DNA from 2 places in the Vreelandella sp. 162(4c) genome. Region 1 is predicted to be linked to the other one. Evidence: predicted binding sites of a transcription regulator. Region 1 holds the regulator's gene; the other holds the start of a gene.
The links. Region 1 encodes FNR, which switches genes on or off when oxygen is low (the NO sensors DNR and NnrR bind a similar motif). Its sites were predicted from a motif close to TTGATNTANATCAA; they were not measured.

Region 1 (4,213 bases):
CGGCATTTCCTAACGTCGGAGCGCCCCTTCATGCCCGTTCATACCCCTGCTGCCTTGCCTCTTGCACCCGCTGCTGCCGCAGCCCCTATGCAGCCGGTGTGGGACGAAGCGTTACTGCGTCGCTACGACACCAACGGCCCACGCTACACCTCCTACCCCACGGCGCTGTCGTTTCACGACCAATTTACCCCTGGCGACCTGACCCAGGCATTGGAGCGTAGCAATGCCAGTAAGCGTCCGCTCTCTCTGTACGTTCATGTGCCCTTCTGCCGCAAGATCTGCTTCTACTGCGCGTGTAATAAAATCGCTACCAAAAACACTGCCCTTGCCGAGCCCTATATAGCCCGGCTTGACCGTGAAATGGTGCTGACCGCACGCCACTTGGATACATCACGACCGGTGGAGCAGTTGCATTGGGGCGGCGGCACGCCGACATTTCTCAGTTTGAACCAGATGGGCGACCTGATTGATCGACTGGATGCACGTTTTGGTCTTTCATCGTCTGCTGATCGCGATTACGCAATTGAAATAGATCCTCGCGAAGCGGATGTGTTTACGCTGCGCCATCTCGAATCCCTCGGCTTTAATCGCATCAGCCTGGGCGTGCAGGATTTAAGCCCGCTGGTGCAGAAAGCGATTAACCGTATTCAGCCTCGGGTACTTACCGAAACGCTGATGGAGGAGGCGCATCGCCTGGGCTTTCGCTCGCTCAATCTCGACCTAATTTATGGCTTGCCATTTCAGACTGAAAAGAGCTTTGCCAACACCCTACGCCAGGTGATCGAGCTCAACCCGGCGCGCCTTTCTGTGTTTAATTACGCGCATATGCCCGAGCGTTTTGCCCCGCAGCGGCGCATTAATGTCGATGACTTGCCAGGCGGAGAAGAGAAGCTAGCGATTCTGCGCACCACCATCGAAATGCTCACCGCAGCTGGCTATGTGCATATCGGTATGGATCACTTTGCCCGCCCTGACGATAGCCTGGCTATTGCCCAGCGCGAAGGCTCGCTGCAGCGCAACTTCCAGGGCTACTCCAGCCATGCTCAGTGCGACTTAATCGGGCTTGGCGTATCGGCGATTTCCCGTATTGATGACGTCTATGCGCAGAATCCTAGCGATCTGGCCCGCTACGAAGCGGCGCTGGATCAGGGGCAGCTTGCCACCGTGCGTGGCATACGCTTAAGTGATGACGACCTGATCCGCCGGGATGTGATTGAGCGGCTGATGTGCGATATGGGCATTGATCTGACCGCCGTTAGCCAGCGCTGGAACATTGATGCCCCCCGCTACTTTGCGCCTGCGCTTGAGCGCCTGCAAAGCGCCGAGCAAGATGGCCTGCTGGCACGCAGCGGCGACCAGCTTAACGCAACGCCAATGGGTCGACTGCTGATTCGCCATATAGCAATGGCGTTTGATACCCATCTTTCCGGGCAAACGGGACAACAGTATTCTAAGATTGTTTAATCACCTTATTGCAGGCATGCTAAAGCGACTATAATAAGTAAGGATTTTCTAATTGATAAGCGGGACCCTCTCAAGGAGCAAAGCATGTTGGAACCCATGAGCCGTCGGCGCTCGCTACTCCATGAAGCTCGCTGCCAAACCTGCAGTTTGAGCTCACTGTGCCTGCCACTTGCCCTTGAGCTGGACGACGTGGGGCAGTTTGACGCCATTATTCGTCGTCGCGCGCCGCTGAAAAAAGGCGAACCGCTGTTTCGTCAGGGCGACACCTTTACCAGCGTTTACGCAGTCCGTTCGGGCAGTTTGAAACAGATCACCGCCGAAGGTAACGGCAGCGAGCAGTTGACCAATTTCTACCTGCCCAGTGAATTGGTGGGGTTGGATGGCATTGACGAAGAGCATTACCCCGGTAGCGTTATCGCCCTGGAAACGACCACCGTCTGCGAGATTCCTTTTGACCGCCTGGACTTACTCTCGGAGGAGCTACCCGAACTGCGTGGCCAGCTTTATCGTAGCATGAGCAAAGAGTTGCGCGATGACCGGCGTATGATGCGGCTACTTTCGCGTAAAACCGCCGATCAGCGGCTGGCAAGTTTTTTGATTACCCTCTCGGATCGTTTTCGTCGCCGGGGCTACTCGCCTTACAGCTTTCGCCTCTCAATGCCCAGGGCTGATATCGGCAACTACCTGGGCTTAGCGGTGGAAACGGTCAGCCGCATACTAAGCCGCTTTCAGCAGCAGAGTGTGGTGGCGGTCTCCGGGCGAGAGGTCAACATTCTCGATATGCCGCGCTTGATTACCCTCGCCGAAGAGGAAGAGCAAACAGTTAGCTGACGTTAAAGGCTTGGATACGCCCCGCCAGTAGCTCTGCTTGCTTGGCCTCAAGGCCTTCAAAATCGAACAGGCTGCGGTCGGCCAACTGGGAAGGGGCAATGTTGGTGACAGCCTTGAACATGCTCTCCAGGCGGCCAGGAAACTTTTTGTCCCACTCGGCGAGCATCTCTTTGACCACCTGACGCTGCATATTAGGCTGTGAACCGCACAGGTTGCAGGGAATAATCGGAAACGCCATCAGCCGCGAAAACTCGGCGATATCAGCCTCTTTGCAGTAGGCCAACGGCCGAATAACGATATTCTTCCCATCATCGGATAGCAGCTTTGGCGGCATCGCTTTCAGGTTGCCGCCAAAGAACATATTGAGAAACAGTGTTTCGAGAATATCTTCCCGGTGATGGCCCAGGGCTATCTTATTGGCGCCAATCTCTTCGGCAAAGCCATACAACGAGCCGCGCCGCAGCCGTGAACAAAGCGCGCAGGTGGTTTTACCTTCCGGGGTTTTCTCTTTTACCACCGAGTAAGTATCGCGCTCGACAATGTGGTACTCCACGCCCTGCTTATCCAGATACGCAGGCAATACGTGCTCGGGAAAACCCGGCTGTTTTTGATCCAGATTGACCGCTACCAGCGAAAAATTGACCGGCGCATTGCGCTGCAAATTGCGCAAAATCTCCAGCATCGTGTAGCTGTCCTTTCCACCGGAGAGGCAGACCATTACGCGATCACCTTCATTGATCATTTGGTAATCAATGATCGCATTGCCCACTTCTCGGCGCAGACGCTTTTGCAGCTTGTTAAATTCACGCTTCTGCTTCGCATCAGCCAGCTCAGGCTGGTCGTGCTCAGCGTCAGCTGGGGTGGCTCCAACCGTATCAAGGTGAGCAGGATCAAAGTGATCAAGAGTTTGCATGGTATAAGCACTGCCGAGGGTAGAAGGCGTGAGAGAAAAAAGTAATAACTATTCTAACAACACTCACCGCCTGACCCAACTAATCAGACGTAGCCACACAAGATATCGCAATTGGAAGTGACTATTTTGACCGCTGCACCATACCTCGGTGCGAGGGCAGCTTGGAGCGAGGGTCTTTTGTCATGGATGACAAAAGTAGCGCCCAGGGAAGGGTTCACAGCGCCCTCGCGGAAAGCTGTCCTCGCCACAACGAAAGAGACTACTATGCCACCTGCGCCATAATACGCTGCAAGCGCATATACAGCAGTGCGCTGGCGGTGGCCTCTCCAAGCACACTCTGCATGCCCATGACGGGTACTTGCCAGCATGCCAACGCCTGGGCGAAGCTGCTGGGCGCTTCGACCTCCGGGTGCAAACGGCGCAGTTGGCGCTGATGCAGTTTTGCCACATCGACCTGGGCGTTGGGCAGGGCAAAATTCAGCCGCTTACTGAGTAGTGCATTCAATGCTCCAATGCGCTTCTCTAACTGCCAGCCAACGATGGGCCGATTGCCGATAAATTCTACTAGCGCGCTCAAGTTATCACTGTTTGGTGGCAGTATCTCCCCCGCCTCGCACAGCAAGTGATGACGGCGCAGCGTTGCGCTCGCGGGCTGCTTCGCGCTGCCAAGGGTGATCACAAAAGCGCGGCTGGTATGCACCTGCTGATGGCTTAGCACCACTGCCGCCACGCTGATCACAGGTGATGATTGCGTGGGCGTTGCGGTGCAGGCGAGCGCCACCAGCTCTTCGCCCATATAGGGCTGAAACAGCCAGGCATAGGGGGAGTCTGCACAACGACGCCGGTCACTTTCACGCCTTAACAAGGTGCGCAGCGAGCCGCTAAATAGCGTCACATGTCGATCTAACAGCCGCATTCCGCTCACGAATACTCCAAATGGTAACGGTGGGAAAGCCGCTGCTTAAAGTCTTTGACAATATGCATCGCTTCGCGCAGTAGGTCGCG
Region 2 (4,213 bases), 370 kb from region 1:
CCATTTCATCTGCGACTTCCTTGAAAGTGGTCACTACATTGCCGCCACAGAAGGTAAACACGGTATCCAGGTGCATGGCAGAACGGGTCTTGGGAATCTGGCAGGCAATTATCCGTTCTGCAGTGCCGTTAGCAAAAAGCGTCTTGGCCAGCTGGCCAATGGCTTGCGGGGAGGATCGTTCCCCCATCCCCACCAGCACGACACCATTACCCACCGGCATGATGTCCCCTCCTTCCAGGGTCGCCAGCGCATGATCTTCAAGCGGGTCGCCCCAATGCACGTTCACCTTGCCGGCAAACTTCGGATGGAAACGGTAGATCGCGCTCATTAGCAGCGTCTCTGGTTTGCGCGCAGCCCAGTACATAGGGTTCAGGGTGACACCGTCATAAATCCAGGCGCTGTTATCCCGGGTGAACAGTAAGTTGGGCAGTGGCGGCAGCACAAAGCCGTGAGGCCCCAGATGGTTACCGAACAGCCCTGAAGGGTCGAAAGGCAGGTCTCCTACTTCCAAACCACCAATGAGAAATTTCGCCAGCGTATTACCCGGCAGTTCGTTCATCCATGCGCGAAGGTCGGATACCATGCCTACCCCGATATGATTCCAGGTAATACGGTGGTCTAGAACCCAGGTACGTGCTTCGGGAATATCAAGCGTTGTCGCCAGCAGGTCGTTAACGTCCAGAACCTCCACACCCCGTTCACGCATTACCTCGGCGAATACGTCATGGTCTTTCTGTGCCTGCTTGACCCAGAAGACATCGTCGAACAATAACGCATCGCAGTTGGAGGGAGTCAGTCTTCTATGGGCTAGCCCAGGGCGGCAGACGATAACTTGCCGTAAAGTCCCAGTTTCCGAGTGAACGCCCAAAGTGTGTTCTGACATGTCGCATACTCCTTTGCCCTGGTTATAGAAATGCACCAATGCTAATAACTGCACTGATAAAAACAGTCAAAATAAGAAGGAGAGGCCAGATAAATACTAGCCAACGGTCATAAGAGATACGGCCTATCGCTAGGCCACCGACCACTACGGCAAAGGTCGGGTTTATCAGATTAACCAGGCCGTTGGCTGATTGGTAAGCAGTTACCACCAAGTCACGTCCCACGTCAGCAAAGTCGCCCAAGGGCGCTAAAATAGGCATGGATAGTACGGCAAGTCCGGATGAGGAGGGTACGAAGAAACTCATTCCTACCTCGATCCAGAACATCAAATTGATAAAGGTTAGTTCAGGCAATCCACCTAATGTACTTTCGGCGCTATGCAAGATGGTATCGGCAATCATGCCTTGTTCCATGATCACCACGATGCCGCGTGCCAGACCAACGACCAGGGCTACGCCGAGCAGATCGCGGGCGCCGTCGACAAAACTACTGGTCAGCTTTTTCTCGCCCAGCCGAGCGATGATGCCGATCACAATGGCGGAACCAAAGAAAAGTGCGCCCATCCTAGCCATCCACCAGCCTTGGGACGAGACGCCCCAAATCATCGCAATGAAGGTCAGAGCAAAAATAACAAGGGTAATTTTCTGAGTGCCTGAAAGATCAAAATTTTCCAGCTCGTCGTGTCCCTGTAGAAAGAGTTTGCGGTGTGCATTCTGTTGTCTGGCCACAACGGAGCGAGCAGGATCCAACTTAATGCGTTTGGCGTAGCGCATCACGTAGACTGAACAAATCACCAGCCCGCCAATCAGCAGCACCAGCCGAAGTACAATTCCATCTGTAAAAGGAATATCCGCTGCGTTAGAGGCAATGACAGTAGCGAAGGGGTTGATGGTGGAGCCCAGCACACCAATACCAGCGCCGATCAGAATCACGGCGACTCCTGTGATCGCATCATAGCCAGCAGCGATGATGATGGGGATTAGAATGGCATAGAAGGCCAGAGTCTCTTCTGCCATGCCGTAGGTGGTGCCTCCAAGGGCAAACAGCGTCATCAGGATGGGGATCATCCAGATCTCTCGGCCTTCCAGCCGATGCATCACGTTACGTATCCCCGTGTCGATTGCGCCGGTAGCATTGATAACGCCTAAGAAGCCACCCAAAAACAGCACAAATAAGGCAACGTCGATGGCATTGGCGGCATAGCTGTCGGGATCATAGAAACCCGCCGTGGGGGCCAGCATGATGTCCACAAAACCTTGAGGGTTTGAATCAACCGTTACATAGGTGCCAGGTACTGCAATTTCGCGTCCGACCTCTTCGTTCATCGTACGTTCGTATTGCCCGGCAGGAATGATCCAGGTCAGCGCCGCTACAAGAATAATTAGCAGGAAGAGAATTGAGTAGGCTGTAGGGAACCGTGTCGCTAGATCCTCTTCAGGCTTTGATGGAGTGAGCTTTTCATCTGACATGCGTTGTCTCCGACCTATGGTTAAGGAGCAATCAACTATATTCAGTGTAGTCCCATTACAATGGCTTGAATTGATTTAGATCAATCACGCAAAAGTGCATGCAGATGCAGCTAATAAATGGCGAAAAATTTAATTGGTCGAGCCGTGCTTGCTGCTGTAACTGGTAATGCAGATTTTGAGCTTTGGTATGTTCTGAAGACGAGCTGGTAAGTTTTTCGTAGCTTTAACTATTATTATCTTTTACGTTTTTACTTCCTGGCTAGGCGATTCACGGGATTGAACGATACGACAATCGCGCTTTCACGCAGCGGGAAAGTGCTGTACGCGACTGACCGAGCGCTAAGGGGTCTTCGTCATCGATGCCCCCGCTTGCTGGACAGTCAGAATGGTAGGTTGGATCTCGGCCAAGACGGCATCAGGATGACCTCAGTGAGTTTCACTGAATTCATCGAAAAAGTGATTCCCGGCGTGCGCTGTGAGCCAGTGATGGAGCAGAAGCTGATCGGCTAATTCTCATTCTGCCCAATGCCTCTCCAGCGGCGCCTGCCAAGAGGTTGATCCAGCCGCAACGGAGCATCGGTTTCGAAGATATCATCGGCGAAAGTCACATCATGCTGGAAACTTGTGTGACCGCACGAAAGATGGCGCAGAGTGGTGCCCCCCATCCTGATCGAGGGCGAGACGCGGGTAGGCAAGGAGCTGTTCGCGCGTGCTATCCACAACGAATTGCCACGCTCGGGTTCGTTCGTCCCGATTAACTGTGGCGCGATGTCCCGTGAATTGATGGCCAGTGAGCTGTTCGGTTATGAAAAGGGGGCTTTTACCGGTGCGGATCGCTCGTCTGCCGGCAAGATCGAGGTGGCAGATTGTGGCACTCTATGCCTTGACGAAATCGGCGAATTGCCGCCCGGTATGCAGCCGTATCTGTTACGGGTACTGGACGACGGTATCGTCTACCGTATCGGCAGCCATCAGGAAAAGCGGGTAGCCATCGGTCTGGTATCGATGACCAACCGCAACCTGGCCAATGAAGTGGAAAAGGGCACCTTTCGTCAGGATCTGTTTTATCGCATTGCTACGCTGCGCTTGAGGGTTCCGCCTCTGCGCGAGCGGGGAGACGACGTGCTGTTGATCGCCGAGCAGCTGTGCAGAACGCTCGACAGTGAAACGGGGAACACCCCCCGTTTCACTGTCGAGCGAGGCCCAGGACTGCTTGAGTCATTACCATTGGCCCGGAAACGTGCGCGAGCTGCGCAATGTTCTGGAAATGTCGATGCTAATGGCTTCGGGGAAATGCATTGAATGGCACGACTTACCCGAGGAGGTTCGTATGAACCAAGAGGCCCCTTCAGCGACGAATAGGCTAGAATATACGTCGACTTCTGATCTCAGGACAACGGAAGAGCTTCTCATCAAAGAAACAATAGCGCGCCAAGGAGGTAACTTGACCCAAGCGGCAAAGCAACTCGGCATTGCCCGATCCACGCTCTACAGCCGGTTGGCTAAAGAGGCGAAACGGTAGCGGTAGTAGCCCTGATTTGACGAAGCCACATTACCAGATTCGTTTGATAATAGACGCTCTTTATCTTCCCGGTGTGAACTCGTTCTAACCGCCAGCTTGCTTTGTTTTATGCGCCCAGAAGAGAGCAATGCAACAATATATGTTGACTTTTAGTGAATGAAGAAGGCATTGCAATGGTGCGTCATTGGCGGCAAACGCGATAAGTCCAAAGCATTAAACGCTACCGCTGCGATCTCTTGGATGTTCGACAATCACAATACCATCGAGATTATGCCGATATGCCCTTAATCGACATCCGCACTGCACTCGTAACCGATTTGACAGACATTCAGTCCTGCGC

Region 2: a site for FNR is predicted at 2,422-2,435, ahead of AC4EYZ_RS19475 (YfcC family protein). Genes of this name have one in related genera too.

The regions. Positions count from the first base shown of each region.
Region 1 is NZ_CM176981.1:3,868,794-3,873,006, reverse strand. It holds gene hemN (oxygen-independent coproporphyrinogen III oxidase) at 31-1,464, shown strand; gene fnr (fumarate/nitrate reduction transcriptional regulator Fnr) at 1,549-2,295, shown strand; gene ttcA (tRNA 2-thiocytidine(32) synthetase TtcA) at 2,288-3,208, opposite strand; gene AC4EYZ_RS17695 (3'-5' exonuclease family protein) at 3,471-4,124, opposite strand; gene AC4EYZ_RS17690 (DUF294 nucleotidyltransferase-like domain-containing protein) at 4,130-4,213, opposite strand, start outside.
Region 2 is NZ_CM176981.1:4,239,978-4,244,190, forward strand. It holds gene AC4EYZ_RS19470 (arginine deiminase) at 1-883, opposite strand, end outside; gene AC4EYZ_RS19475 (YfcC family protein) at 906-2,351, opposite strand; gene AC4EYZ_RS19480 (sigma 54-interacting transcriptional regulator) at 3,003-3,653, shown strand; gene AC4EYZ_RS19485 (AAA-type ATPase lid domain-containing protein) at 3,565-3,873, shown strand; gene AC4EYZ_RS19490 (GNAT family N-acetyltransferase) at 4,152-4,213, shown strand, end outside.